Regions from separate parts of the Oerskovia paurometabola genome, predicted to be linked through region 2. Evidence: predicted binding sites of a transcription regulator. Region 2 holds the regulator's gene; the other holds the start of a gene.

Region 1 (14,353 bases), 200 kb from region 2:
GCTCCTGGGGGCCAGCGCGTGCCTGACGGCCGCCGCGGTGTGCGCGGTCGGGGTCGTGGGGTTCGTGGGGCTCGTCGCCCCGCACGCGGCCCGCGCCCTCGTCGGTTCGCGCAACGGCCGGGTGATCCCGGTCGCGATGCTGCTCGGGGCCGTCCTCGTGAGCGTCGCCGACACCGTGGGGCGGACGGTCATCGCGCCCGCCCAGATCCCCGCGGGCCTGACGACCGCGCTCATCGGCGCGCCCTACTTCGTGTGGCTCCTGTGGCGCAGCCGCGGCCGCGAGGCGTGAGAGTGATCCCGACCACACGTTCGGCCTCAGGGGTTCACCCGGCCCCGATGTTTGGTTAGGCTCGCCTACGTGACTCAGACCAGTGTCGTGACCGCGCAGGAGATCTCCCCGTTCCGCATGTTCGACGTGCAGGTGCGACGGGTCGAGAAGCTCTCGCCGAGCTTCCTGCGCGTGACCTTCACGGGCCACGACCTCCACGAGTTCGCCGACAACGGCCTCGACCAGCGCATCAAGCTCGTCTTCCCCGCGCCCGACGGTGGCTACGAGCACCTCGTCCGCACGGGCGAGTGGTACTCGGCATGGCGCGCGCAGCCCGAGGAACGTCGCAACCCGCTGCGCACCTACACGGTGCGGGCCGTGCGCCCCGAGGCCTCCGAGGTCGACATCGACCTCGTCCTGCACGGCGACGCGGGGCCCGCGTCCCGGTGGGCTCTCGCCGCGCGCCCCGGCAGCGAGATCGTGCTGCTCGGCCCCAACGGCCTGTGGACGGGTGCGCACGGCGGCGTCGAGTTCTCCCGTCCCGTCCGCAGCCACGCGCTGCTCCTCGCAGGCGACGAGACCGCCGTCCCCGCGATCGCCTCGATCCTGGGCTCCCTGCCCGCCGACGAGGTCGGCGAGGTCTTCCTCGAGGTCCCGTACGAGGGCGACGTCCTGCCCGTCACGGCTCCGGCGGGCGTCAACGTCACGTGGCTCGCCCGTGAGGGGCGCGCGCACGGCGACCTGCTGGTCCCCGCGGTCCGCGAGGCCGCCGACCGCCTGCTCGAGCGCAACGTCTGCGGCGCGACGCACTCGCTCACGTGCGCGGCCCGCGGGCTCGTCCAGCGCCAGGGCGGGCTCGCCGAGGCGGCCGAGCTCGAGGACGTCGACATCGACACGGACATCCTCTGGGAGGTCCCCGTGGACGAGGACGGCACGCCGCTCGTCGCGTGCGCCGAGCTCTACGCGTGGCTCGCGGGGGAGGCGTCGGTCATCAAGACCCTGCGCCGCTACCTCGTGTCGGAGCGCGGCGTCGACCGCCGCTCGGTCGCGTTCATGGGCTACTGGCGCGAGGGCCGCGCCGAGGGCTGACGGCCGCGAGAGCGCGCCGAGGGCTGACAGCCGCGAGACCGCGCCGGGAGGGTCGACGACCCGTCGCGCTCACCCCACCGGCACGCCCAGCCCGTCGACCAGCTCGACCCCGGGCAGCCGCGCGAGCAGCGCGCCCGGCAGCAGCAGCTTGGACCGGCGCAGCCCGCTCCCGACGAGCGCGGGCTCGCCGTCGGTCGCGACGCGCGCGTCGAGCAGGACGCGCCAGCCGTCCGGGAGCCCGATCGGGGTGATCCCGCCGTACTCCATGCCGGACTCGGCGACGGCCCGGTCCGTGGGCAGGAACGACGCCTTGCGCACGTCGAGCAGCGACCGCACGCGCGAGTTCACGTCGGCGCGGGTCGTGGCGCGCACGACCGCTGCCGCGATGCGTTCGTCGCCCCCGCGTCGTCCGGCGACCAGGACGCAGTTCGCCGAGGCTTCCGGGGGCAGGTCGTGCGCCGCGTTGAGCGTCGCGGTGTCCGCGAGGTCGGGGTCGATCTCCACGACCGCGACCTGCTGCGCGACGCCCGGGTCCAGCGCGGCCCAGCGGGCGAGGGCCTGCGCGACGGGCGGTGCGAGCAGGTCGAGCCTGTCCGTGGCCGGGACCCAGGCGAGGTCGCCCAGGGTCGGGAACGTCGCGGGTCCGCTCGTGCCGTGACTCATGCGGTGACCAGGACCTGGTAGGTCGGCGTGATGGTCGCGCGCGCGATCGTGTGGAACAGCGCGGCGATCGCGACGGCCGTCGGGGGCGTCGCGGGGGTCACGTCGAGCCGCTCGACGTCGAGCGCGTGCACCGCGAAGACGTATCGGTGCGGGCGGTCCCCGGGCGGCGGTGCGGCGCCCAGGTAGCCGGGGCCTCCGCCGTCGTGCCGGGTCTGGAACGCGCCCTGGGGCAGGTAGCCGCCACCGGGGGAGCCTGCGCCCTGCGCGAGGGTCACGGTGGCGACGGGCAGGTTGACGACGGTCCAGTGCCAGTACCCCGCCGGGGTCGGTGCGTCGGGGTCGAAGCAGTTGACCAGGAACGAGCGCGTGGCCGCGGGGAAGTGGTTCCACGCGAGCTCGGGCGAGCGGTTGTCGCCCTCGGCCGCGTGGGTGCGGGCCATGGGCTCCCCCTGCACGACGTCGTCGCTCGTCACCGTGAAGAGCGGCACCCGCGGCAGCAGCGAGTAGGGGTCGGGGGCGATCGGACGGTCGGCGAGGTTCATCGGTCCATCGTGCCCGGTGGGTCCGGGAGGGGCCAGAGGAGACGGGTGAGCGGTGCGGTGGTCCGCCGACGCGAGCCGTCAGGCCGCGCGAGAGCGGTTCCTGAGCAGCACCCCGGCCACGCCGGCGCCGAGGAGGAGACCTCCGACGGCGAGCACGGACGCCACCGACGCTCCCGTCGACGCCAGGCGGTTGTCCGAGGGGGCCGACGAGCCCGGGACGGCCTGCCCGTCGCTCGGGATCGCGGCCGGTCCGGCGCCCGGGTTCAGCACGGTCGGGGTGAGGCCGGGGGACGTGTCGGTCGAAGGAGGCGCCGTGTGCGCGAGCTCGCCGTAGACCTCGATGGTGACCGATGCCTCGGCCGTGCGGCCCCAGGCGTCACGAGCGCGGACGGTCAGCTGGTCCGGCCCCAGGTAGCCGAGGTCCGGGGAGTAGACGAGGGTGCTGCCCTCGCCCTGCGCGACGGTGCCGTGCTGGGGCGTGCCGACGGCGTCGAGCACCAGCTCGGGCTGGTAGGCGGCTTCGGAGGCAGGGAGGACCGGTTCGAAGGTGACCGCCGTGTTGCGCGGCGTGCGGTGGTGCTGGTCCGCGATCGCCGGTGCGCCGAGCACCCGGATCCGTACGGTGGCCTGCGCGGGCTGACCGTGGGCATCGACCCCCTGGTAGGCGAACGAGTCCTCGCCGACGAACCCCTCGTGCGGGTGGTAGGTGCCCGTGGTGCCGCTCAGGTCCGCCGAACCGGCACGAGGTGCCTCGACGCCCGTGATCGTCAGGGTGTCGCCGAAGGAGGCGGTCAGCAGGTCGACCCCGACGGGGACGCCCGCGGGCGTCGTCAGTGCGTGGTCGGCCAGTGTGGGCAGGTTGTGGACGGTGACGCTGGCCTGCGCCTGCGACTCCTGCCCCAGGTCGTCGATCCAGGCGAAGGTGAAGGTGTCCGTCCCGGCGAAGGTCTCGCTGGCCGGGAATCCGTCGTCGGGCGTGTAGCGGACCTGGCCGTCGCCGGTCGCCGAGACGCTGCCGTGCTGGGGAGCGTCTCGCAGGTCGAAGGTCGAGGCTGCCCAGGGCAGCGTGGCCGGAGTGCGGAGGTCCAGCGCCACCGCCTGCCCTGGGGTCGTCGACGCCGCGACGTCTGCCGCCTGCGGCGGCGCCTGGACGTCGATGTACATGGTGTTGTACCTGGCGTCGGTGGCGGGGCCCGTCGAGCCGCTGAACTTCCACGGGTTCACCAGGGTGTACGCCCAGGTGAACCGTGTCCCCACGGAGTCGTTCGAGGTCCCGACGAAGCCCGCGTTCGGCATCACGACGATGTCCTGCGCGTGCGCACCGGTGGTGAGGGTGCCGCGCCACGTGGTGATCGTCGAGGAGAAGTAGCCGTTGGTGAAGTTCGCGAAGCTGGTGCCCGCCACGATCTCCCGGAGGTCGACACGGGCGCTCTGGCCTATGCCCACCTTGGTGCGCAGGCTGGAGACGGCGGCCCGCTCGACCCAGCTCACGCCGGCCTTGTGGTGCACGCTGCGGCCCCACGTGTCGGTGAGCTCCAGGGTGACGACGTCGTTGCCGATGTAGTCCCGCGGGCTCGCCTGCAGCTCGATGCCGCCAGGCATCGGTGCCGCCGTCGCGTGCTCCGCGTCGACGAGACCGGTGACGGTGACCCCGTGGCCCGGGACGGCGCTCTTGGTGGTGGCGCTGGTCTGCGGGTAGGTGCGCAGGTCGAGCTGGGTGAGGTTCGTGACCGCCTTCACGCCCGTGCTGGGGTCGTTGACGATCCACGAGCTGATCGTCGGGCTCACCGGCTTGCCGGCCACGGTGACGGTCAGCGTGGCGCCGGTGGTGTTGCCGTCCGTGTCCGTGACCGTGTACGGCACGGTGAACTCCGCGGTCTTGAAGACGCGAGCGGTGGACGAGTTCGGGTAGTCGGGGTTGTCGTTGGCGAAGGTGATGCGGAAGTCGTCCCCGACGTCGACGGTGGTGGCGTCGCCGCCGGTGACGGTGCCGACGTGCACGGAGGCCACCTCCCCGGCGACCTGGTCGTTCGTCAGCACGTCGATGGTGACCGGCACGCCCGAACCGGTGAGGGCGGTGTCGTCGGTCGCGGTGATGTCGCTCGCCTGGGCGGGTGAGGCACTCACACCCAGCGCGGTGGCGGCCAGGACGAGCGCACCGCAGGCGGCTACCGCCTGGTGGCGTCGGCGTGCGGGCCGGGTCGTGGGTGCGGGGTGCACAGCTTCTCCTTGTTCGGCCGACGGGACGTCGGAGCGTGATGGGGACGCTTCTCATCCTTCCTGCTTGTGAAGACTTTCACATGAGCAGGGCGGGGAGAGGGGGTGCAGGGTTGAGGTGAGGGTGTGGGCTCCGGGCAATTGGGGTGCTCTCGTCAGGAGTCGGTCGCGTGTCGAGGGTCCGCGCACCGCCTCCCGCAGCTGGTCCGAGGCAACCCATCGTTGATATCCCGCCCTTCCTGGCCCAACCATGAGGTGTCGCCTGAGGCTTCCGGAATGCCTGTATGCGAGGTTGATTGTTGCGCGATGGTGAAACTCTCAACCACGGATCGACCCCTGGTGTCGACCGGGTGGGGCGAGTTGACACCCCCTCGCGGAGCGCGTGTACTGGAAGTGTTCGAACACCTGTTCGAATGTCTTTCGAGCGTGCAGGAGGTGTCATGACCCTGGTCGACGACACCCTCCGGGAGGCACTGAGCGGCGTCGGCACCGCGACGGCCACCGCCTCGGCAGAGGCCGCCGGTCTCGTGCAGCCCGCCGGGTCCACGCACGCCCAGCGGGCGCTCCTGGCCCGGTCGGTGCTGCGCCGCGCGGAGCTCTCGGCCCGCCGCGCACCGGGGAGCACGGGGGAGGAGAAGCTCCTCCCGGTCCCCGACGAGCTGGCCGACCTGCTCCCGTTCGGCGGTCTCCAGCGCGGCACCGCCGTGGTGGTCGACGGCTCGACCTCGCTCCTGCTCGCGCTGCTGTCCGAGGCCTCGCGCACGGGGGCCTGGACCGCGATGGTCGGCTTCCCGCGCCTCGGGGTCCTCGCGGCCGCCGAGGCAGGGATCGACCTGGGCCGCGTCGCCCTGGTCCCGTCCCCCGGGCCGGACGCCGCGGCAGCGGTCGCTGCCCTGCTCGACGGGATCGACGTCGTCGTGGTCGGGCCGCAGGCCGCGCTGACCGACACCGACCGCCGTCGCCTGACCTCCCGGGCCCGCGAGCGCGGGAACCTCCTCGTCGCGGCGCAACCCTGGGCCGGGGCGCACGTGGTCCTCACGGTCCGCGAGGGCACCTGGTCGGGCACGGACCACGGCGCCGGGTACCTGCGCAGGCGCCGGCTCACGGTTCGGCGCAGCGGGCGGGCCGGCGCCGCGCGCGGCATCGAGCGCCAGGTCGAGCTGCCGCTGTGCGGAGGCGTCGTGAAGAACCCGCGGCAGGTCGAGAAGACCCCGCCCGGCCTCCGGCTCGTCGGATGAGCGCCGGGAGCACGGCCACCCGCACCGCGGTCCTGTGGGTGCCGGACTGGCCCGTCGTCGCCGCGATGGGCGCGGCCCAGGTCCCCGCGCACGTGCCCGCGGCCACGCACGACGGGCGCCGCGTCCTCGCGGTCTCGGCCACCGCGCGGGCGCAGGGCGTGCGCCGGGGGATGCGACGCCGTCGGGCGCAGGAGTGCTGCCCCGAGCTCGCGCTGCTCGACGCCGACGACGCACGCGACGCACGCGAGTTCGAGCCCGTCGCGCTCGCCGCCGAGACCGTGGTCGCGGGCATCGAGGTCGCGCGCCCGGGCCTGCTGCTCCTGCCCTCGGGCGGCCCCGCGCGCTACCACGGCACCGAGGAGCGCCTCGCGCAGGTGCTCGTCGAACGGGTCGCGGCGGACACGGGCCACGAGAGCCAGGTCGGCGTCGCCGACGGGATCCTGGCCGCGGTGCTGGGCGCGCGGTCCTCGCTCGTCGTGCCCGCAGGGACCTCCCGGGCCTACCTGGCCCCGCGCCCGCTGGGCGAGCTCGCGCACGTCGTCGTGGGCGACGCCCAGCCCGTCGCGCAGCTCGTCGACCTCCTGGGCCGCCTCGGCGTGCGGACCTTCGCGGACCTCGCCGCGCTGCCCGCCCCGAGCGTCCTGTCGCGCTTCGGCGACCTGGGGGCCTGGGCGCAGCGCCTCGCGCAGGGCGAGGACCTGCGCCCGCCCGCGCGGCGCCGCATCGAGGCGGACGTCGCCGTCGAGTGCGAGCTCGACCCGCCCGCCGAGCGCGTCGACGTCGCGACCTTCGCGGCCCGCCGCCTCGCCGAGGATCTGCACGCCCAGCTCGTCGAGCGCTCGTCGTCGTGCGGGCGGCTGCGCATCACGGCCCGCACCGAGGACGGGCGCGAGCTCGAACGGACCTGGCGCTGCGACGACGGCGCCATGGGCGGGCTCACCGCGGCCCGCATCACCGACCGCGTGCGCTGGCAGCTCGAGGGGTGGCTCACGGCGTCGCGCGTCGCGCTGGGACAGCGGCAGCGGCAGGGTCGGGGGGTGCGCCGGGACGACCACGCACAGACCAGCCACGACGACCTGCCGGACCTCGCCGAGGACCGGCCCTCGCCGCTCGTGCGGCTCGCGATCACCGCGGAGGAGGTCGTGGCCGCGGGCGCCGAGCAGCCGCGGCTGTGGGGCGCGTCGAGCGGCGAGGACGCCCGCGCCCAGCGCGCCCTGGGCCGTGTCCAGGGCCTCCTGGGCGGGGACGGCGTGCTGAGCGTCGTCACGCAGGGCGGGCGCGACGTCCACGACCAGGTGCACCTCGCCCCGTGGGGGGACACGGCCCCCGCGCCGCGGCGCGCGGACCTGCCGTGGCCGGGGCGCCTGCCCGAGCCCGCGCCCGCCCTCGTCCTGGACGTCCCGGAGGACGTCGCCGTCCTGGACGACGCCGGAGCCCCCGTCCGCGTCGACGTGCGCCTCGCGATGAGCGCACCACCCGCGACCGTGCGGTGGCTCGCGCCACGAGCCGGGGCGAGCCGGCGTGTGCTCGGCTGGGCCGGGCCGTGGCCGCTCGCCGAACGCTGGTGGAGCGAGACGCCGCGCCGTCGGGCATACCTCCAGGTCCTGCTCGACGACGGACGCGGCGTGCTGCTCGCGAGCGCCCAGGGGCGCTGGACCGTGGAGGCCGTCTATGACTAGGGCAGCCCCGCCGGGCGCCGGGGTGCGCAGACCGCCCCGCTACGCCGAGCTGCACGCGCACTCCGCGTTCAGCTTCCTCGACGGCGCGAGCCACCCCGAGGAGCTCGCGGCCGAGGCCGCGCACCTGGGCCTGTCCGCGCTCGCCGTGACGGACCACGACGGCCTGTACGGGGTCGTGCGCTTCGCGACCGCCGCGCGCGCGGTGTCCCTGCCGACCGTGTTCGGCGCCGAGCTGCACCTGCCCGTCGCGCCCGCCCCCGGCGCGGCCCCCGTCCTGGACGCGCCCACGGGCGTGCCCGACCCGCGCGCGTCCCACCTGCTCGTCCTGGCCCGCGGCCCGGACGGGTACCGCAACCTGTCGAGCGCGATCGCGACCGCGCACCTCGCGACGGGCACCAAGGGCGCGGCCGACTACCGGCTCGAACGGCTCGGTGAGCAGTCGGGCGGCCAGTGGCTCGTCCTCACGGGCTGTCGCAAGGGGGCCGTGCGCTCCGCGCTGCTCACCGAGGGGCCGCGGGCCGCCCGGCGCGAGCTCGACCGGCTCGTGCAGGTCTTCGGCGCCGACAACGTGGCCGTGGAGATCACCGACGCGGGCGACCCCCGCGACAGCGACCTGTGCGACGCGCTCGCCGGGCTCGCCGCCGACGCGCACCTGCCGCTCGTCGCGACCGGCAACGTGCACTACGCGCGCCCCCGCGACGCGGCCCTCGCGGGGGCGCTCGCGGCCGTCCGTGCGCGCTCGTCGCTCGACGACATGGACGGCTGGCTGCCCGGTGCCCCCACCGCGCACCTGCGTTCGGCGGCCGAGATGGCGGACCGGCACCGCCGCCACCCGCAGGCCGTGGCGACCGCGGCCGAGCTGGGTGCCGAGTGCCAGTTCGACCTGCGCCTCGTGGCCCCCGAGCTGCCGCCGTACCCGGTCCCCGCCGGTCACGACGAGAGGTCGTGGCTGCGCGTGCTCGTGGAGCGCGGCGGCACCGACCGCTACGGCCCTCGCGAGGCCGAGCGTGAGCCCGGTGCGTGGCGGCAGATAGACCACGAGCTCGCGATCATCGAGCAGCTCGGCTTCCCGGGGTACTTCCTCATCGTGTACGACCTCGTCGAGTTCTGCCGCGCCCGCGGCATCCTCGCGCAGGGGCGCGGCTCGGCCGCGAACTCGGCCGTCTGCTACGCGCTCGGCATCACGGCCGTGGACGCCGTCAAGCACGGTCTGCTGTTCGAGCGCTTCCTCGCGCCCGAGCGCGACGGCCCCCCGGACATCGACGTCGACATCGAGTCGGTGCGTCGCGAGGAGGTCATCCAGTACGTGTACGAACGGTTCGGGCGCACGCACGCGGCGCAGGTCGCCAACGTCATCTCCTACCGGCCGAAGTCTGCGGTGCGCGACGCCGCACGGGCCCTCGGGCACGACGTCGGGCAGCAGGACGCGTGGAGCAAGTCGATCGAACGCTGGGGGTCGCTGCGCGGGCCCGACCCGTCGTCGCCCGCGGCGGACCGGGCCGTCCGCGACCGGGCGATCGCCGCGCGCGGGGCGCACGGGTCGGGTCCTGGGGCGGCCGGGTCCGCGGCGGCACGGGTGTCTGCGGCAGGGGGCACGGCGCGCGCCGGCGCGCCGCCCGCTGGCGCGCCGCCCGCCGTCGTGACCCGCACCGCGGCCAAGGACGCCCGCGCGGCCGAGGTCTGGGGGACCGGTGCACCGCGGCAGCGCGAGCAGCTGCGCCGCCCCGACCGCCCGCACACGGGTCACCCCGACTGGACCCCGGACCTGTCGGGTCGCGTCGTCGACCCGCTGGCCGAGGACCAGGGCGACCGGCGCGGCAGGGACCAGGGCGCTGACCCGACGCTGCGCTCCGACGACCCGCACGACGTCGTGCCCGCGCGCCGCCCGCCGTCGGCCGCCGAGGAGGGCGAGATCCCGGGCCCGGTGCTCGAGCTGGCCGAGCGCCTCCTGAGACTCCCGAGGCACCTCGGCATCCACTCGGGCGGCATGGTCATGTGCGACCGCCCCGTGATCGAGGTGTGCCCGGTCGAGTGGGCGCGCATGGAGGGGCGCACGGTCCTGCAGTGGGACAAGGAGGACTGCGCGGACGCGGGGCTCGTGAAGTTCGACCTGCTGGGCCTGGGGATGCTCACGGCGATCCGGGTCGCGTTCGAGCTGATCGCCGAGCACGAGGGCCTGGGCCTCGAGCTGCACTCGCTGCCCGACGACGACCCCGCGGTGTACGACCTGCTGTGCGCGGCGGACACGGTCGGGGTGTTCCAGGTCGAGTCGCGCGCCCAGATGGCGACGCTGCCGCGCCTGCAGCCGCGCACGTTCTACGACATCGTGATCGAGGTCGCGCTCATCCGCCCCGGTCCCATCCAGGGCGGCTCGGTGCACCCGTACATCAACCGGGCCCGGGGCCGGGAGAAGGTCGAGTACCTGCACCCGCTGCTGGAGAAGTCGCTCGCGAAGACGCTGGGCGTGCCGCTCTTTCAGGAGCAGCTCATGCAGATGGCGATCGACGTCGCGGGCTTCAGCGCGGCCGAGGCGGACCAGCTGCGCCGCGCGATGGGTTCCAAGCGGTCGGTCGAGCGCATGGAGGCGCTGCACGGGCGGCTCCTGGACGGCATGGCGAGGAACGGGGTCGCGCCCGACGTCGCCGAGCAGATCTTCGACAAGCTCAAGGCGTTCGCGGACTTCGGGTTCCCCGAGTCGCACGCCTACTCGTTCGCGTACCTCGTGTACGCGAGCGCGTGGCTCAAGGTGCACCACCCGGCCGCGTTCTACGCGGGCCTGCTCGCGGCGCAGCCCATGGGGTTCTACTCGCCGCAGTCGCTCGTCGCGGACGCGCGCCGGCACGGGGTCACGGCGTTGCGCCCGGACGTCAACGCGTCGGGCGTCAAGGCGGGGGTCGAGCGGCTGCCCGCCTCGGCGAGCCGGGGGGCGGGGGCGCCGTCGGGCAGGGACGTGCGGCCCGACGGCGCCCCGCACCCCGACCTGTCCCTCGCGGTGCGCATGGGGCTGGGGAGCGTGCGCGGCGTGGGGGACCCGGTCGCGGAGGCGGTCGTCGCGGCGCGCGCAGCCGGTCCGTTCACGGACCTGCGCGACCTGGTGCGGCGCGTCGACCTGACCACGACCCAGCTCGAGGCCCTCGCGACGGGCGGCGCGCTCGAGTCCTTGGGCGTGGCCCGGCGCGAGGCGCTGTGGGCCGCGGGGGCGCTCGCCCAGGAGGGGCCGGACACGCTGCCGGGGGTCTCGGTCGGGGTCGAGGCGCCGACGCTGCCGGGCATGAGCGAGGTCGAGACCGCGGTCGCGGACGTGTGGGCCACGGGCGTCTCGACCGACTCCTACCCGACCCAGTACGTGCGCCCCGGGCTGCGCCGGGCAGGGGTCATCACGGTCGCCGAGGCGGTCGTGCACGAGGCCGGCCGGCGGGTCGCGGTCGGGGGAGTCGTGACCCACCGCCAGCGCCCCGGGACCGCCGGAGGTGTGACGTTCTTGTCGATCGAGGACGAGACGGGGCTGCTCAACGTCATCTGCACGCCCGGCCTGTGGCAGCGGTTCCGGCGGGTCGCGCGGTCCTCGCCCGCGCTCGTGGTGCGGGGCCGTCTCGAACGGGCAGACGGCGCCACGAACCTCCTCGCGGAGCACCTCGCGCCGCTGTCGCTGCAGGTCGCCTCGCGCTCGCGGGACTTCCAGTAGGGTCCCGCTGGAAGGCTCGGGCGGGCCGATCGAGGTGCGGCCAACTGGGGGCGTTCTGCCCGAGGAACCCCAGATAGCCGCATCTCGACCGGTCGCGGTCTATCCCTGCTTGGCGCCGATCTCCAGCGCCCTGCCGTGGACCGAGCCCAGGACGTCTGCCCCGGCGAAGCCCTCCCAGGCGGAGGTCGACACTTCGAGCGAGACCGCGAGGCCGAGCACGTAGTCCACGCCCCAGCTCTCGTCGACCACCTCGAAGCGCCAGGGGCGCGGACGAGGCCCCGGCCACGGCGGAAGCTTGGGGCGGCGCGGGGGAGTGGGGCACCAGTCGTCGACGTCGATGTCGAACCCGACGTGCAGGTGGTGCGCCGTGAACGCGAGCTGGACGAGCGCGGCGCCCGCGTGGAACCCGGTGCGCATCCCGTCCGGAGGTCCGGGGGGCAGCGGCTGCGGGTTGAGGGAGACCTCGGCCCCTCGGGAACCGGTGAAGGGGCCGTACGGGTTGCCCAGCAGGTCGAAGATCGCTGGGTGCCGTCGGCCGATGAGTGTCAGCGCGCTGGTCGTGAGTGCCATGGTGCCCCCTCCTTCGGTGGGCGGGCGCGGATGCACCCGCTACCTGGAAGGAGACCGCCCGGACCGACGGTGATGCACCGCGAGGCGGTCAGACGAGCGGCTTGCGCATGCTGAAGTTGGTCAGCGACACGCCCCGGAGCACGGGCTGGCGTTCCTCGACCACGACGAACCCGTGCTTCTCGAAGAAGGGGCGGGCCGTGAGGCTCGCGTACGTGGTGAGCTCGACGGCGCCACGGCCGCGGGCGGTGCGTGTCACGTGGTCGAGCAGCGCCGAGGCGACGCCGCGTCGGGTCACCGCGGGGTCGACGAACATCATGTCGATGTACCCGCGCTCGTCGACGTCGCTGAACCCGAGGACCTCGTCGCCCTCGACCGCGACGACCGTGTCGGTCTGCAGGCGCTTGACCGCCCAGACGTCGAGCGGGATGTCGTCCGACCCCCAGGCCGCGATCTGCTCGGGTGAGTAGTCCTTGCTCGCCGTGACCCGCACGGCTCGCAGGAACACCCGGAGCGTCGCTTCCGCGTCGGACTCGTCGTAGGCACGCAGGATCATGGCGTCGAGCCTAGTCCGGGACGGATGCGGGGCTCTCGGTCCGCCCCTGACCGTACCCCCGACCGTCTCACGCCCGGGTGACGACGTTGACCACTCGCGGTGCCCGCACGACCACGCGGACCACAGGGCGTCCGGCCACGGCGCGCCGGACCGCCTCGCGCCCCAGCGCGGTCTCCCGGAGCTCGTCCTCGCCGACCGACGCGTCCACCGTGACCCGGTCCCGCACGCGGCCGTCGACCTGCACCACGGCCTCGACCGTCGACTCGGCCAGCAGGGCGGGGTCGACCTGCGGCCATCCGGCCACTGCGACCGAGGGGTCGTGCCCGAGCGCGGCCCACATCTCCTCGGCCGTGTACGGGGCGAACAGGCTCAGCAGGATCGCGAGGGACTCGGCGGCCTCCCGCAGGGCGGGGTCGGCGGGCCCCGGTCCGGCGTCGATCGCCCGCCGTGCCGCGTTCGTGAGCTCCATGAGGCGCGCCACGGCCACGTTGAACCGGGACGTGTCGAGCAACCCGGTGACGTCGTGGACCGTCCGGTGCGTCACCCGGCGCAGCGCGGCGTCGCCGCCCGTCGCCGCGGGGCTGGCCGTCGACCATGCGTGGGCGACGGCCGGGCTCGTCACGTCCTGGGCCACGCGCAGCACCCGGCCCAGGAACCGCTGCATGCTCCCGGGGGACAGGTCCGCCCAGTCGACGTCGTCCTCGGGCGGCCCGGCGAAGACCATCGTGAGCCGCACCGCGTCGACCCCGTACGCGTCGAGCTGGGCCCTGAGGTCCACACCGTTGCCGAGCGACTTGCTCATGGCCCGGCCCTCGTTGATCACCTGCCCCTGGTTGAGCAGGGTGGCGAACGGTTCGACGACGTCGACCAGGCCCATGTCGTGCAGCACCTTGGTCACGAAGCGGCTGTAGAGCAGGTGCAGGACGGCGTGCTCGACGCCCCCGACGTACTGCGCCACGGGCATCCACCGGCGCACGGCCTCGGGGTCGAACGGCCCGTCGGTGTGTCCCGGGGAGCAGTAGCGCAGGAAGTACCAGGACGAGTCGACGAACGTGTCGAGCGTGTCGGTGTCCCGTCGGGCCTCGCGCCCGCAGCGCGGGCAGGTGGTGCGTACCCAGTCCTCGGCACCGGCCAGGGGCGAGACCCCGCGAGGGGCGAGGGCCTCGCCCCTCAGGTCGGGCAGGCGGACGGGCAGCTCGTCGTCGGGCACGGGGACCTCCCCGCACGCGGCGCAGTGCACGATCGGGACGGGGGCTCCCCAGAAGCGCTGGCGGGAGACCAGCCAGTCGCGCAGGCGGTGCACGACCTGCGGCCCGCCGCGCCCCTGGGCCGACAGCCAGGTCGTGGCGCGCGCGGCGGCCTCGGCGGGGGACAGGCCGTCGAGCGTCAGCCCCCCTCCGTCCGAGTGCACGACGACGTCGCTCGCCTGCGAGGTCTCCTCGCCCGGCGCGGTGGTCAGGACCGGGCGCACGGCCAGCCCGTGGCGTGCGGCGAAGGCCCGGTCGCGCTCGTCGTGCGCGGGGACTCCCATGACGATCCCCGACGCGTACCCGGGCAGCACGTGGTCGGCGGCCCACACGGGCAGTCGTTCGCCCGTCGCCGGGTGCTCCACCCAGGCCCCCAGGAAGAGACCGGTCCTCTCGCGCGAGGTGCCCTGGCGGTCGATGTCGCTCAGGGCCAGGCTCGCGGCGCGGTACGCCTCGAGCGCCTCGGCGTGCTCGGGTGCGCAGAGCTCGCGGGCGACGTCGGCGTCGGGGGCCACGGCCAGGAACGTCACGCCGAACAGGGTCTCGGGCCGGGTGGTGAACGCCGACACGGTGCGCGGGCCCGCGTGCGGCGTCCGGGCACC
Region 2 (14,353 bases):
GGCGTCGATCAGGGTCACGTACGCGCTGTCGGCCTGCGTGACGGCGGTGAAGTACGGGTTCGTGACCTCGTCCTGGTAGCGCACGACGTTGACCAGGGCGACGACCGAGAGGCAGACCACCGCGAGGAGGATCGCGGCGGCGAGCGCGAGGAGCCGGCCGAGCCGGCGCCGCAGCGACGGACCCGAGGGAGGTTCGGTGGTGGTCGCCTCGTCCCGCGCCTCGGGCGCGGGCCCCTCGGGCGCGGGCCCGTCGGGCGCGGGCCCCTCGGGCGCGGGCCCGTCGGGCGCGGGCCTCTCCGGTGCCGGAGCGTCGAGGGGCGCGGTCCCGGGCGCGTCGACCGGTCCGGTCGAGGTCGGTCCGCTCACTGCGACCACTCGTCGGAGTCGGCGAGCGTCGCGGTCCGCTCGCCCCGCGTGTCCTGGTCCGGGCCGCCCCATCCGATCACGAGCACCGCGGCATCGTCCGCGAGGGGCCCGCCGTGCAGGGTTCGCACCCGTCGGAAGAGCCTCTCGACGAGTCCCTCCCCGCCGTGCGCGAGCTCGGTGTCGACGGCCGCGACGAGACCGTGGACGCCGAGGCGTTCCCGACGCCCGGGCGTGCCCCCGACGGGGGGCGCGTCGGTCCCCGCGCCCGTGGTGGCCTGTGCGTCCTCGGCGAGGGTCGCCTCGATCAGGCCGTCGGTGTAGAGCATGAGCGCCCAGGGAGCCTCGAGCGGGACGCGCTCGGCGCGCCACCCGCCCGTGACGGGGATGCCGAGCGCCCGGCCGCGCGAGGTCGTCGGAAGCTCCGTGCAGGAGTCCTGCAGGAGCAGCGGGGACATGTGTCCCGCGAGGAAGAGGTCCACGCCGGTGCGGTCCGGCGAGATGACGACCTGGCAGAGGGTCACGAAGACCTCGGGCCTGGCTCGCTCGGGGATCAGGACCCGTTCGACGAGGGGAAGGATCTCGGCAGGGTCGACGTCCGACAGGACGAGGGTGCGCCACGCGGTGCGCAGGGTCGCGCCGAGCGCCGCCTCGTCCGGGCCGTGCCCCGCGACGTCCCCGATCAGGCACAGGACCCGTCCGTCGGGGCGCTCCACGGCGTCGTAGAAGTCTCCGCCCAGCAGGCCGTTGCCGCCGGGGATGTAGCCCACCATCACGGCGATCGACTCGTCGGTCACGAGCGGCTTGGGCAGCAGGGCGTGCTCGAGCCGGGCGGTCTCGGCCGCGCGCACCTCGCTGCGGTAGAGCGCGCGCTGCTGCTCCTTGGAGCGACGGCGCTGGACGGCGTAGCGGACCGAGCGCCCCAGGAGGTCGCCGTCCACCTCTCCCTTGACCAGGTAGTCGTCCGCGCCCGCCGCGACGGCCTGGACCCCGAGGTCGATCCCGGTGTGCCCGGTGAGCACGACCAGCGCGGGCGGGTCCTGACGGGACTGGAGCCGCTCGACGGCGGAGAGCCCGACGGCGTCCGGGAGACCGAGGTCGAGCAGGACGCAGTGCACGTCGTGCAGGCGCAGCATCTCGAGGGCCACGTCGAGGCTCCGTGCGCGGTGCAGCTCGACCTTGACCCGGGCGTCGTCGAGGAGCTCTTCGACGAGGATCGCGTCCCCGTCGTCGTCCTCGACCAGCAGGACGCGCAGGAGGTCCTCCGGGGACAGGACACCCGGAGCCCCTCCCTCCGGACGGGGCGACAAGGGCTCAGTCACCACGACGCGCGCCTCCGACAGTCGCCATGGTTCCCGATCGTAGAGGACGCGGGCGTCTCGTGCTGGGAGGCGGGGTCCCCGCCGCACGGTCCCGGGCGTCGCGGGAGAGCGTGTCCACGCACGACGTCGATGGCGACCGGGGCGCCCTGGATCGGCAATAATGGACGGCTGCGTCGCGGGGTGCGCGAGCGGACCGCGAGGGACGAGACGACAGGACGGAACAGCGTGCGCGAGACGAGCGACCGGACGAGCGGGGCGCCGACCACCGACGAGCAGGTCCGGCCGGAGCGGGACGCCCCGACGCCGGACCGTCGGCACGAGATCAGCAGGGAGCAGGTCGTCGTCGACACGCTCTACGCCCGTCTCGACGAGCTGCGTGCCTCGACCCGCTCACGGCTCGCCGGCGTGCGCCGGTCGGGCCCCTCGGGTTCTCCGCAGAACCGCAGCGAGCGCGACGCCTTCGCGACCCTCTACGAGGACCGGCTCGCCCAGCTCGAGGCGGTCGAGGACCGGCTCGCGTTCGGTCGTCTCGACCTGGACGACGGCGCGACCCGGTACGTCGGGCGCATCGGCCTGTCCGACGAGGACCACGCGTCGATCCTCACGGACTGGCGCGCACCTGCCGCGCAGTCGTTCTACCGCGCGACGGCGGCCCACCCGGACGGCGTTCGTCGCCGTCGCCACCTCGTGACCAAGGGGCGCTCGGTCACGGGCGTCGAGGACGAGGTCCTCGACCTCTCCTCGGGCGCCGCGGCCGACTCGAACCTCTCGGGCGAGGGCGCGCTGCTCGCGGCCATGGCGGCCGGGCGCACGAGCCGCATGGGCGACATCGTCGCCACGATCCAGGCCGAGCAGGACGCGATCATCCGCTCGGAGCTCGCCGGGGCGCTCGTGGTCCAGGGCGGCCCCGGGACGGGCAAGACGGCCGTGGCGCTGCACCGGGCGGCCTACCTGCTGTACGCCCACCGCCGCCTGCTCGAACGCTCGGGCGTGCTCCTCGTCGGGCCGAGCCTGTCCTTCCTGCACTACATCGACCAGGTCCTGCCCTCGCTCGGTGAGACGGGCGTCGTGAGCACGACCATCTCCGAGCTCCTGCCGGGGCTCGTCGCGGACGGGGAGGAGTCGCCCGAGGTCGCCCGGATCAAGGGGCGCGCGTCGTGGGCCAAGGTCGTGCAGCGCGCGGTCCGCGCACGCCAGCGCGTGCCCGCCGCGGACCAGCACCTGCGTATCGACGGCCACGATCTCGTGATCCGCCGCTCCGACGTGCGCGACGCGATCGCGAAGGCCCACCGCACGCACAAGCCGCACAACCTCGCGCGCGTCCCGTTCGTGCGCGAGATGCTGGGTCGGCTCGCGGACCAGTACCTCGCGGAGCTCGGCGGGCCGGTCGCGCCCGAGGAGCGGGCCGAGGTGATCGACGACCTGCGGCGCCAGCGAGAGATCCGGATCGCGCTCAACCTCGCCTGGATGCCCCTGACGCCCGAACGCCTGATCGAGGACCTGTTCGTCAAGCCGCACCGCCTCGCCGAGGCCGCGCCCGACATGTCGCGCGCGGACCGTGCGGCGCTGGTGCGCCCCAAGGGCTCCCCGTGGACCCCGGCGGACGTGCCGCTCCTCGACGAGGCCGCGGAGCTCCTGGGCGAGGACGACCAGGCCGCGCGCGCCCAGGCCAAGGCCGAGGCGGCCGAACGGGCGGCCAGCCTCGACTACGCACGGCAGGTCCTCGAGTCGTCCGGTGCCGGCGGCGGGATCGTCGGTGCGGAGATCCTCGCCGACCGGTTCGCCGGGGGCGGTTCTCGCCTGACCACGGCCGAGCGCGCGGCCCAGGACCGCACGTGGACCTACGCGCACGTCGTGGTCGACGAGGCGCAGGAGCTGTCCGCGATGGCGTGGCGGGCCCTGGTGCGGCGCTGCCCCACCCGGTCGATGACCATCGTCGGCGACGTCGCCCAGACGTCCTCGCTCGCGGGAGCACGGTCGTGGGCGAGCATGCTCGACCCGTTGCTGCGCAGCTCGTGGCGCCTCGCGACCCTCACGGTCAACTACCGCACACCCACGCAGATCGCCGACACCGCACAGCGGTTCGCCGCGGCCCACCGTCTCCCGACGTCCTCGCTCACCTCGGCACGCGACGTCCCGGGGGCGCTCGTCCTGTCCCCCGTAGCGGGCGGGGAGGACCCGCTGGCCGAGGTGGCCGCCCGGGTCCGGTCGGCCCTGGCGGAGTTCGTCGGGCCCGACGGCGCAGGCCGGGTCGCGGTCGTCGCGCCGGCGCACCGGCTGACGGACGTGCGCGAGCACCTGACCCGCGTCCACCTGACCGACCCGTTGCTCACCGGCTCCGCGGCCGAGGTCGAGGGCGCCCTGGGAGCCGCGCTCACGGTCCTGAGCCCGACCCAGGCCAAGGGGCTCGAGTTCGATGCGGTCGTCCTGCTGGAGCCCGCCGACGTCCTCGCGGCGACCTCCGGGGCGTCCGAGCTCTACGTCGCGATGACCCGCCCGACGCAGCGGCTCGTGGTGGTGCACTCACGCCCCCTCCCCCAGGGCTTCGCCGACTGACCGGAGGAGATCGCGTCGTCCGAGGGACAAGACTCGTTTGGTGCTCGCACCAACTCGGCGCACCATAGACACGTGCTACGCGCCCTCCTCCTTGAAAACCTGCACCCCCTCGCCACCTCGATCCTCGAGTCCGCCGGTATCGACGTGACCGTGCGCACCGGGGCCATGGACGAGTCCGAGCTGATCGAGGCCCTCGAGGGTGTGAACATCCTCGGTATCCGGTCCAAGACCAACGTCACGGCCCGCGTGATCGAGTCCTCCCCGGACCTGATCGCGATCGGCGCGTTCTGCATCGGGACCAACCAGATCGACCTCAAGGCCGCGGCGTCGCACGGCGTCGCGACCTTCAACGCGCCGTTCTCGAACACGCGCTCGGTCGTCGAGATCGCGCTCGCCGAGATCATCGCGCTGACCCGCCGCCTGACCGAGCGCGACCGCGCGCTGCACGAGGGCATCTGGGACAAGTCCGCCGAGGGCGCCCACGAGGTCCGCGGCCGCACCCTGGGCATCATCGGGTACGGCAACATCGGCACGCAGCTCTCGGTGGTCGCCGAGGCGCTGGGCATGTCGGTCGTCTTCTACGACACGGCCGAGAAGCTCGCCCTGGGCAACGCGCGCCGCATGGACAGCCTCGACGAGCTCCTCGAGACGGCCGACGTCGTCACGCTCCACGTCGACGGGCGCGGTGGCAACGCCGGCCTGTTCGGCGAGAAGCAGCTCTCGCGCATGCGCCAGGGCTCGATCCTGCTCAATCTCTCGCGCGGCTTCGTCGTCGACACCGTCGCGCTGCGCGAGGCGATCCTCTCCGGGCACCTGTCGGGCGCAGCCATCGACGTGTTCCCCGAGGAGCCCAAGAAGCGCGGCGACCACTTCGACTCGGAGCTGCGCGGCCTGCCGAACGTCATCCTCACCCCGCACATCGGCGGCTCGACCGAGGAGGCGCAGGAGTCCATCGGCCAGTTCGTCGCCGGGAAGCTCCGCGACTACCTCGCGACCGGGTCGACGACCCTCAGCGTCAACATGCCGAACCTCGCGCTCGAGCAGAGCACGGGCGTCAGCCGGATCGCCCACCTGCACCGCAACACCCCGGGCGTGCTCGCGGCCGTGAACGCGGTCCTCGCCGAGCACGGCACGAACATCGAGGGCCAGATGCTCGCGACGCGTGGCGAGCTCGGCTACGTGGTGACCGACGTCGGCGCAGAGCTCCTGCCCGCGGCCATCGACGAGCTGCAGGCCATGGACGCGACCGTCAAGCTGCGCGTGCTGTCCTGACCGCATCCCGCACGACATGAGGAAGGGGACCAGCCCGCCGGGCTGGTCCCCTTCCTCATGTCGTGCAGGTGCGGGGGAACCTCGCAGGTTCCCGGCCGCCACTCAGCCGGACTTGCGGCGGAACGTGCGCTGCACAGGTCCGACGGTCTCCGACCCGTGGACGGAGCCCGTGTTCGAGCCGCCGTCCGCAGTGCGGTGGCTCGCGGCGTTCTTACGGTCGAGCGCCTCGCGGAACTTCGCCTTGGCGTCCTCGCTGGGCGTGGTCGCGGGTGTCTCGTCCTTGGACGTCGTCATCGGCGGGCCTCCTTCTCTCGGTGGATCAGGCGCGCCGTCGGGCGCTCCCGTGCCCCAGCCTGTCGCACCCGGCGAGGTAACGCCAGCGAATACCACCGGGTACGGTCGAGACATGTCGCACAAAGCGCCGGAGCCGGGCTCCGGGATGCCCTTCGCCCGTGCCGGACGCTCCGGCCTCGTCCTGCCCCGCCTCTCCCTCGGCCTCTGGCAGAACTTCGGGGAGCCGACGCCCTTCTCCGCGCAGCGCGAGCTGGTCCTGCACGCCCACGAGCGGGGGGTCGTGCACTTCGACCTCGCGAACAACTACGGGCCGCCGCCCGGGTCCGCAGAGGCTGCCTTCGGGCGCCTGCTGGCCTCGGATCTCCGAGGGCATCGCGACGAGCTCCTGATCTCGACCAAGGCGGGCTACCGCATGGGGCCAGGGCCCTACGGCGAGGGCGGTTCGCGCAAGTACCTGCTGTCGTCGCTCGACGCGTCGCTGCGCCGACTCGGCACCGACCACGTGGACGTCTTCTACTCCCACCGGTTCGATCCCACCACGCCGCTCGAGGAGACGATCGGTGCACTCGCCACGGCGGTGTCCTCGGGCCGGGCCACGTACGCGGCCGTCTCCTCGTACTCGGCGAGGCGTACGACCGAGGCCCTCGCGGTCGCCGACGACCTCGGCCTGCCCCTGGTGCTGCACCAGCCGTCGTACTCGATGCTGAACCGGTGGATCGAGGTGCCCGACGCGAGCGGACGCAGCCTGCTCGACGTCGCCGGCGACTCGGGCACCGGACTGATCGTCTTCTCGCCGCTGGCCCAGGGCATGCTCTCGGACCGGTACCTCGACGGCGTACCGTCCGACTCGCGCGCGGCTCGCTCGGCGTCGCTGCGGCCCGAGCACCTCGCCCCGGAGAACCTGGCCCGGATCCGCGCGCTGCGCGACGTCGCGGCCGGCCGCGGTGAGCCGCTCGCCCGGACGGCGGTCGCCTGGACGCTGCGCGACCCGCGTGTCACGTCGGTCCTCGTCGGGGCCCGGACCACGGCGCAGGTCGACGACAACCTCTCGGCCCTCGACGCGCCGCCCTTCACGACCGACGAGCTCACGGCGATCGACGCCGTGACGACCGAGCTCACGCCCGACGGGAGCCGTCGACCTCTGGACACCGGCATCAACATCTGGGCGGCGCGCTCGAGCGACCTCTAGCAGGGCCCTCGCGACCGCTTGCTGGTCCCGAGCGAGGGATCAGGCGCGATCCGGGACCACGTCGGCCGCAGGCTCGTCGTCCGACGCGCCGGCCTCGGACCCGGCACCGCCGAACGCCGCCTCGCGCTCCTCACGCTCGGCCCGGAGGGAGTTGATCGCCGACTCGAAGTCCTCGAGCGAGTCGAACGCCTGGTAGACGCTCGCGAACCGCAGGTAGGCGACCTCGTCGAGCTCCCGCAGGGGACCGAGGATGGCCAGCCCGATCTCGTACGCGTCCAGCTCCGCGCTACCACCGGCCCGGAGCGACTCCTCGACCTTCTGCGCGAGGACCGCCAGGTCGTCCTCGTTGACCGGACGCCCTTGGCAGGCCTTGCGCACGCCGGTCACGATCTTCTCCCGGCTGAACGGCTCGGTCACTCCAGAGCGCTTGACGACCGACAGGCTCGCCGTCTCGATCGTCGTGAAGCGGCGGTTGCAGGCAGGGCACTGTCTGCGACGACGGATCGAGGCACCGTCGTCGGAGGTCCGCGAGTCGACGACCCGGGAGTCCGCGTGCCGACAGAACGGACAGTGCATGAGGCGGTACTCCTGTGGGTCTGCGCGAGTGCTCCGTGGCGGTCGCCACGGACGGTGCGTCCCGAACCTATGTCTCGACCCTGACGAGGCGCAAGACGCCCCGCCACGACGAGACAGCGCGACGCGTTCCACACGCCGGTCAGCACACATGAGAACGGAGGTGGCCGATGATCGGCCACCTCCGTCGGGACGCCCCCGTCCCCATCTCACGTTCGCGACTCGCCTCGCGAACGTCGACGCAACTGCGGAGACGCGCTGGCGCGCCTCCTCCTCACCGACCGACCCCCCAGCCGGGTTGGTGAGGCAGCACTAACTTAGGGGAACCTAATGCGATTGCGCAAGCCCTCCGGGCACGGGTCCTCACAGCGAGGGCAGAATCACCCCGGGCCGAAGGGCTGCCGACGCCTGAGCGGCACGGAACCCTCGACCGGTCAGCGCGCGAAGTTGGGGTCGACCGGCAGCAGGAGCTGCTGCCCGACCTGGAGCCCGGTCGACGAGAGGTTGTTGAGCTCGGCGAGCTCCGCCATCACGTCTCGCACGTCCCGGCCGCCCGATGCCAGGGCGGACGCGTGCTGCCACAAGGTCTCCCCCGCCTCGACGACGTGGATCCGGACCTCGACCGGCTCGCCGGGGCCGGACGCCACCGCACGGGCGCCCCACAGGGCCCCGAGGGCGAGGACCGTCGCGACGAGCAGTACCAGGACGACACGGCCTCGCGTGGTCAGCCGCAGCGGAGCCTCGGCCTGCCCCTGAGGACGACGCTCGACACGCCACCCGTCCGTCGCGCCCATCGCGGTGATCGCACTCATAGCCACTCCTTCGTCCGTGGCGCCCGAACCGCCTTCCCCGGTCGGTTCGAACACCTGTTCGTCGAACATCTGTACGATTTCTATCACCGTCGGGCGCCGATGTCGAGACATGCTCGAACATGTGTTTGATTCGTGTCGCCGCGTGACCTACGCTGTTCGAGTACTGGTCGTCCGATATGTCGGACGCCTGGGGGTGGGACGTCCCGCCCCCGGGCTGACGAGATCGCCGCGGCCACGCTCAGGAGCCGGTGCCGCTCGCGGCGCCCCTCCGCAGGACAGGGACCGAGACGGCCGAGCAGGGCGGAGACGACGATGGCGGGACGGGTGGCCGACACCACGGGCAGGCTCGCGAAGGTGCACGAGCTGCCCGACGGCACGACGGGCGGGGACGGTCTCACACCGCGCCAGCGGCTCGTGCTCGAGACGATCCGCGCGTCGGTCGACCAGCGGGGCTACCCGCCGAGCATGCGCGAGATCGGCGAGGCCGTCGGCCTGACGAGCCCGTCGAGCGTCAAGCACCAGCTCACGACGCTCGAGCGCAAGGGCTACCTGCGTCGCGACCCCAACCGCCCCCGCGCGATCGAGGTCGTCCAGCACGACGACGCGCGGTCCATCGCAGCGCTTCCCGGCAGCGCGTTCCCGCGCGTCGAGGGCATCGACACGACCGAGGACTCACCCGAGCGCCCCACGCCGTCGTACGTCCCCGTCGTGGGACGCATCGCCGCCGGTGGTCCCATCCTGGCCGAGCAGGTCGTCGAGGACGTGTTCCCCCTCCCCCGCCAGCTCGTCGGCGACGGCGAGCTCTTCCTGCTGCGCGTGGCCGGTGACTCGATGATCGACGCCGCGATCTGCGACGGCGACTGGGTCGTGGTCCGTCGCCAGCCCGTCGCCGAGAACGGCGAGATCGTCGCCGCGATGATCGACGGCGAGGCGACCGTCAAGACGTTCAAGCGCATCGACAAGCACGTGTGGCTCATGCCGCACAACGCGGCGTACCGGCCCATCTCGGGGGACGACGCCCAGATCCTCGGCCGGGTCGTCTCGGTCCTGCGGAGCCTCTGAGCACAGCGTCCCGCCGGCCCCCAGGGACCGGCGCTCAGCACGACGAAGGGGACGGCCCGGTGGGCCGTCCCCTTCGTCGTGCCCGGCGCCCGTCACGGGCACCGAGGGGACGACTACAGTCCGAAGCTCTTGGCGACGGCGCGCACCGAGTCCGCGGACGCCCGGAGGCCCGCGAGCTCGTGGTCCGACAGCGGGACCTCGATCCGCTCACCGCAGCCACGCCGCTCGAGCAGCGAGGGGACGGAGAGGCAGACGTCGCTGATCCCGTGGAAGTCCTCGAGGAGCGAGGACACCGGCAGGACCCGGTGCTCGTCGTCGAGGACGGCCTCGATGATGCGGGTCGCGGCGAGCGCGACGGCGTAGTTCGTGGCGCCCTTGCCCTCGATGATGCGGTAGGCCGACTGCACGACCTCGTGCGCGATGTCCTCGCGCACCTCGGCCGTGAGCGGTCCCCGGCCCTTGAGCCCCTGCCACTCGAGCAGCGGCACCCCGCTGATCGTCGCCGAGCTCCAGAGCGGGATCTCGCTGTCCCCGTGCTCTCCGGCGATGTACGCGTGCACGTTCTGGACCGCGACGCCGCAGTGCTGCGCGACGAGGAACCGCAGCCTCGAGGAGTCCAGGACCGTGCCGCTCCCGAAGAGCTGGTTCGGCGGCAGTCCCGAGTACTTGAGGGCCGCGTACGTGACCACGTCGACCGGGTTGGTCACCATGATGTAGACGGCGTTGGGCGCCACCTCGACGAGGCCGGGCAGGATCTTGCGCACGAGGGAGATCGTCGCCTCGGCGAGGTCCAGCCGTGTCTGCCCGGGCTTCTGCTTGGCCCCGGCGGTGAAGACCACGACGTCCGCGTCGGAGCACACCGCCACGTCGTCGGAGCCCTCGACCTTGGCCATGGGCATGAACTGGATGCCGTGCTGGAGGTCGAGGACCTCGGCCTCGACCTTGGTCCGGTTGATGTCGAGCAGGCTCACGGTGTGAGCGGCTCCACGCATGAGCGCCGCGTAGGCGAGGGTCGATCCGACGGAACCTGCGCCGACGATCGCGAGCTTGGTGGTACGGGCGGGCACTGTGCCTCCTGGACGTTGAGCACCGGACGTCGGTCGCTGCACGAGCGTCACGACGTCCGTCGCGTGGACTACCAGGTCTCAGCCTAGGGCGGACAGGCGCTCGAGCGCAGAGAGGACGACACGTCGGTCCGTCGTGGTCCAGAAGTCCGGCATCGACTTCGTGAGGTAGGAGCCGTAGCGAGCGGTCGCCAGACGCGGGTCGAGGACCGCGACGACGCCTCGATCGGCCGTCGACCGGATGAGCCGTCCGGCGCCCTGCGCGAGCAGCAGCGCGGCGTGGTTGGCCGAGACCTGCATGAAGCCGTTGCCGCCCGCGGCCTCGACCGCTCTCGCGCGGGCCGACTTCACCGGGTCGTCGGGCCGCGGGAAGGGGATCCGGTCGATCAGGACGAGCTGGCAGCTCGGCCCGGGGACGTCCACGCCCTGCCACAACGAGAGCGTGCCGAACAGGCACGTCGCGGGGTCTGCGGCGAACTCCTTGACGAGCGTCGGGAGCTGGTCGTCGCCCTGGCACAGGATCGGGACGTCGAGGCGCTCGCGCATGGCCTCCGCGACCGCGAGCGCCGCTCGCCGCGACGAGAAGAGCCCGAGGGTGCGGCCGCCTGCGGCGGTGATGAGGTCGGCGATCTCGTCGAGCTGTCCGTCCGTGGCGGCCTCCCGGCCGGGCTGCGGCAGGTGCTTGGCGATGTAGAGGATGCCCTGCTGGGGGTAGTCGAACGGGCTGCCGACGTCCACGCCGGTCCAGGTGGCGCCGTCGTCGTCGAGGCCCAGCGAGCGGGCCACGGGGTCGAACGTGCCGCCGAGCGCGAGCGTCGCCGACGTGAAGACGCCCGTGCGCTCGGTCAGGAGGTGCGTGCGGATGAGGCCTGCGACCGCGAGGGGCGCGGCGTGCAGCTTGCTCACGCCGTCCCCGCTCCACCGTCCGTCGTCGCCCGCGCGCGAGCACCACAGGACGTCGTGCCCCGTGGGGTCCTGGGCCATGCGCTCGGCGATCTCGAAGACCTGGAGCATGGTCGCCTGGGCCATCTTCATCCCGGTGTCCGGCTGGGCCCCCGGGCCCCCCGAGGTGTCGGGCTTGAGCGCGCTCAGCACGGTGCGGGCCGCGTCACGGACGGCCGCGACGGCCGAGCGCGCGTCGTCGGGCAGGCCGTCGGGGAAGCGCTCCGCGGGGAGCGAGGTCACGACGGTCCCGAACGCCCCGGTCGCGAGGTCGAGGTCGGTCGTCTGGACTCCTCCGTGGCGGCGGGCGAGGCGAGCGGCGTGCTCGATGATGGGCACCGACAGGTCCGCGGTCGCGGCGGCCGTGACGCGGTCGCTGAGCTCGTGGGCCTCGTCGACGACGACGACGCCGTGCTCGGGCAGCACACCGGGCGATCCCGACGCGGCGATGCCCAGCATCGCGTGGTTGGTCACGACGACGTCGGCCTCACGCGCGCTCGTGCGCGCTTGGTCGGGGAAGCAGTCGTCGATGAGGGGGCACTTGGCGCCCAGGCACTCGAGCGCCGTGACCGAGACCTGCCGCCAGGCCTTGTCGGAAACGCCCGGGACGAGGTCGTCCCGGTCCCCGGTCGTGGTCTCCTGCGCCCACTCGCGCAGCCGCACGACCTGCTCGCCCAGTGCCGCGGCCCCCGACGCCGCTCCAGGTGCAGGGTGCTCGGCGACGCCCGCCCGCTCGCCGCCCGTGGGCAGGTCGAACAACGTGGGCTCGTCGGCCGGGTAGCCGCCCTCGATCTTGTGCTGGCACAGGTAGTTGTGCCAGCCCTTGAGGAGCGCGATGCGTGGTGGACGCGGCAACCGGTCCGCGACCGCCTGGGCCACGAGCGGCAGGTCGCGCGTGATGATCTGACGCTGGAGGGCGAGGGTCGCGGTCGAGACGATGACGCGCTCGTCCTCGCACACTGCGTGGCGGACGGCGGGCACGAGGTAACCGAGCGACTTGCCGGTGCCCGTCCCGGCCTGGACCAGCAGGTGGTCGGGGCCGCCCGAGCCGTCGATCGTCCGCGCGACGTTCACGGCCATCTGGTGCTGCCCTGCGCGGCGGCCGCCGCCCAGCGCGCCGACGGCGAGGTCGAGCAGCTCCTCGACGTCAGGGGTCGCGGGGCCCGTGGTCAGGGTGGTGGTGGTCTCCTCGGGCACCCCGGAAGTCTACGTGGGGCCACCGACACGGCCGGGCGCGCCCCCGTGGTTCCGCCGGGCCGGGCGCGTGCCCGGTCCGGCGGACGCGACCTCAGGCCCGGACCGCGACCGCGTTGAGCTCGAGCGCGAGCCCTTCGTCGACCCGGCCCAGCAGGCGCGTCCCGGTCTCGACGTGCTCCTCGAGGTCGATCTCGCCCGTGAGGTGCACGCGGTTGACCAGGTCGCCGCGGTGGTAGGGCACCACGACGTCGATCGAGACGTCGGGGCGCGGCAGCTCGTCGGAGATGAGCTGGAGCAGGTCCTCGATCCCCTGCCCGGTGTGCGCCGAGACGAGGATCGTGCGGCGCTCGCGCCCCCGGATGCGTGCGACGACGTCGGGGTCCGCGACGTCGACCTTGTTCAGCACGACGACCTCGAGCACCTGGTCGATGCCCGGGATGTCGGCCAGCACGTGGCGGACGGCCGCGATCTGCCCCTCGGGGTCGGGGTGCGACGCGTCGACGACGTGGAGCAGCAGGTCGGCCTGGCCGACCTCCTCGAGCGTCGAGCGGAACGCCTCGACGAGCTGGTGCGGCAGGGACCGCACGAACCCGACCGTGTCGGCGAGCGTGTACACGCGCCCGTCCTCGGTCTGCGCGCGGCGGACCGTGGGGTCGAGGGTCGCGAACAGGGCGTTCTCGACGAGCACGCCCGCGCCCGTGAGGGCGTTGAGGAGGCTCGACTTGCCGGCGTTGGTGTAGCCCGCGATCGCGACCGACGGGATGGCGTGGCGCTTGCGCGAGGACCGCTTGGTCTCGCGGCCCGGCGCCATCGCGGCGATCTCGCGGCGCAGCTTGGTCATGCGGTCGCGGATGCGGCGCCGGTCGAGCTCGATCTTGGTCTCACCGGGGCCACGCGAGCCCATGCCTGCGCCCGCCCCGCCCACCTGGCCACCGGCCTGCCGGGACATCGACTCACCCCACCCACGCAGACGCGGGAGGAGGTACTCGAGCTGCGCGAGCTCGACCTGCGCCTTGCCCTCCCGGGACTTCGCGTGCTGGGCGAAGATGTCCAGGATCAGCGCGGTCCGGTCGACGACCTTGACCTTGACGATGTCCTCGAGCGCGCGGCGCTGCGAGGGGGCGAGCTCGCCGTCGATCACGACGGTGTCCGCGCCGCTCACCGCCACGACGGACGCGAGCTCCTCGGCCTTGCCCGAGCCGAGGTAGGTGCCGGGGTCCGGCTTCTGCCGGCGCTGGAGCACGCCGTCGAGGACCTGGGAGCCCGCCGTCTCCGCGAGGGCCGCGAGCTCGCGCAGCGAGACCTCGGCCTCGGTCGCCGCGGCCTCGCCGCTGCCGCTGTACAGGCCCACGAGCACGACCTTCTCGAGCCGCAGCTGCCGGTACTCGACCTCGGTGACGTCCTCGAGCTCGGTCGACAGGTTGGCGACCCGTCGCAGCGCGGTGCGCTCGGCGAGCTCGAGCTGCTCCCCGTCGTAGACGGAGTGCTGGGTGCCTCCCTCGGCGCGCGCGGTACCCGCCCGTGCGAGCACCCGTGCCACGACGTCCCCGGCGATGTCGCGCTCGGGGCGCGCGGTCTCCGGTTCGGTCTCAGGGGTGGGGTTCGCGGGGGTCTGGGTCATGGGCCGCCTTTCAGCTGAGGGTCCGGGCACCGGGTCCGTGCGACCTGGGCCGGTCGGTCCGGCCGGAGTCGCTCCGGTCGGCATGT

Evidence for each region. The regulator LexA, encoded in region 2, represses DNA repair genes until DNA is damaged. The targets are predictions, from matches to a motif close to TCGAACANNTGTTCGA.
Region 1: imuA' (DnaE2-dependent mutagenesis accessory factor ImuA') is a predicted target of LexA. The motif match lies at 5,177-5,192, and genes of this name have one in related genera.

The regions. Positions count from the first base shown of each region.
Region 1 covers NZ_JAFBBV010000001.1:2,117,766-2,132,118, forward strand. Annotated here, with positions in the region: gene JOD48_RS09470 (iron ABC transporter permease) at 1-289, shown strand, start outside; gene JOD48_RS09475 (siderophore-interacting protein) at 359-1,357, shown strand; gene JOD48_RS09480 (YbaK/EbsC family protein) at 1,427-2,020, opposite strand; gene JOD48_RS09485 (YbhB/YbcL family Raf kinase inhibitor-like protein) at 2,017-2,562, opposite strand; gene JOD48_RS20140 (Ig-like domain-containing protein) at 2,641-4,782, opposite strand; gene imuA' (DnaE2-dependent mutagenesis accessory factor ImuA') at 5,220-6,017, shown strand; gene JOD48_RS09500 (DNA polymerase Y family protein) at 6,014-7,696, shown strand; gene JOD48_RS09505 (error-prone DNA polymerase) at 7,689-11,381, shown strand; gene JOD48_RS09510 (hypothetical protein) at 11,481-11,951, opposite strand; gene JOD48_RS09515 (GNAT family N-acetyltransferase) at 12,040-12,504, opposite strand; gene leuS (leucine--tRNA ligase) at 12,572-14,353, opposite strand, start outside.
Region 2 covers NZ_JAFBBV010000001.1:1,914,561-1,928,913, reverse strand. Annotated here, with positions in the region: gene JOD48_RS08625 (sensor histidine kinase) at 1-366, opposite strand, end outside; gene JOD48_RS08620 (PP2C family protein-serine/threonine phosphatase) at 363-1,688, opposite strand; gene JOD48_RS08615 (HelD family protein) at 2,007-4,241, shown strand; gene serA (phosphoglycerate dehydrogenase) at 4,314-5,513, shown strand; gene JOD48_RS08605 (DUF5302 domain-containing protein) at 5,616-5,807, opposite strand; gene JOD48_RS08600 (aldo/keto reductase) at 5,920-6,996, shown strand; gene nrdR (transcriptional regulator NrdR) at 7,036-7,572, opposite strand; gene JOD48_RS08590 (LysM peptidoglycan-binding domain-containing protein) at 8,004-8,381, opposite strand; gene lexA (transcriptional repressor LexA) at 8,694-9,443, shown strand; gene JOD48_RS08580 (L-lactate dehydrogenase) at 9,557-10,510, opposite strand; gene JOD48_RS08575 (ATP-dependent DNA helicase) at 10,589-12,646, opposite strand; gene hflX (GTPase HflX) at 12,738-14,267, opposite strand.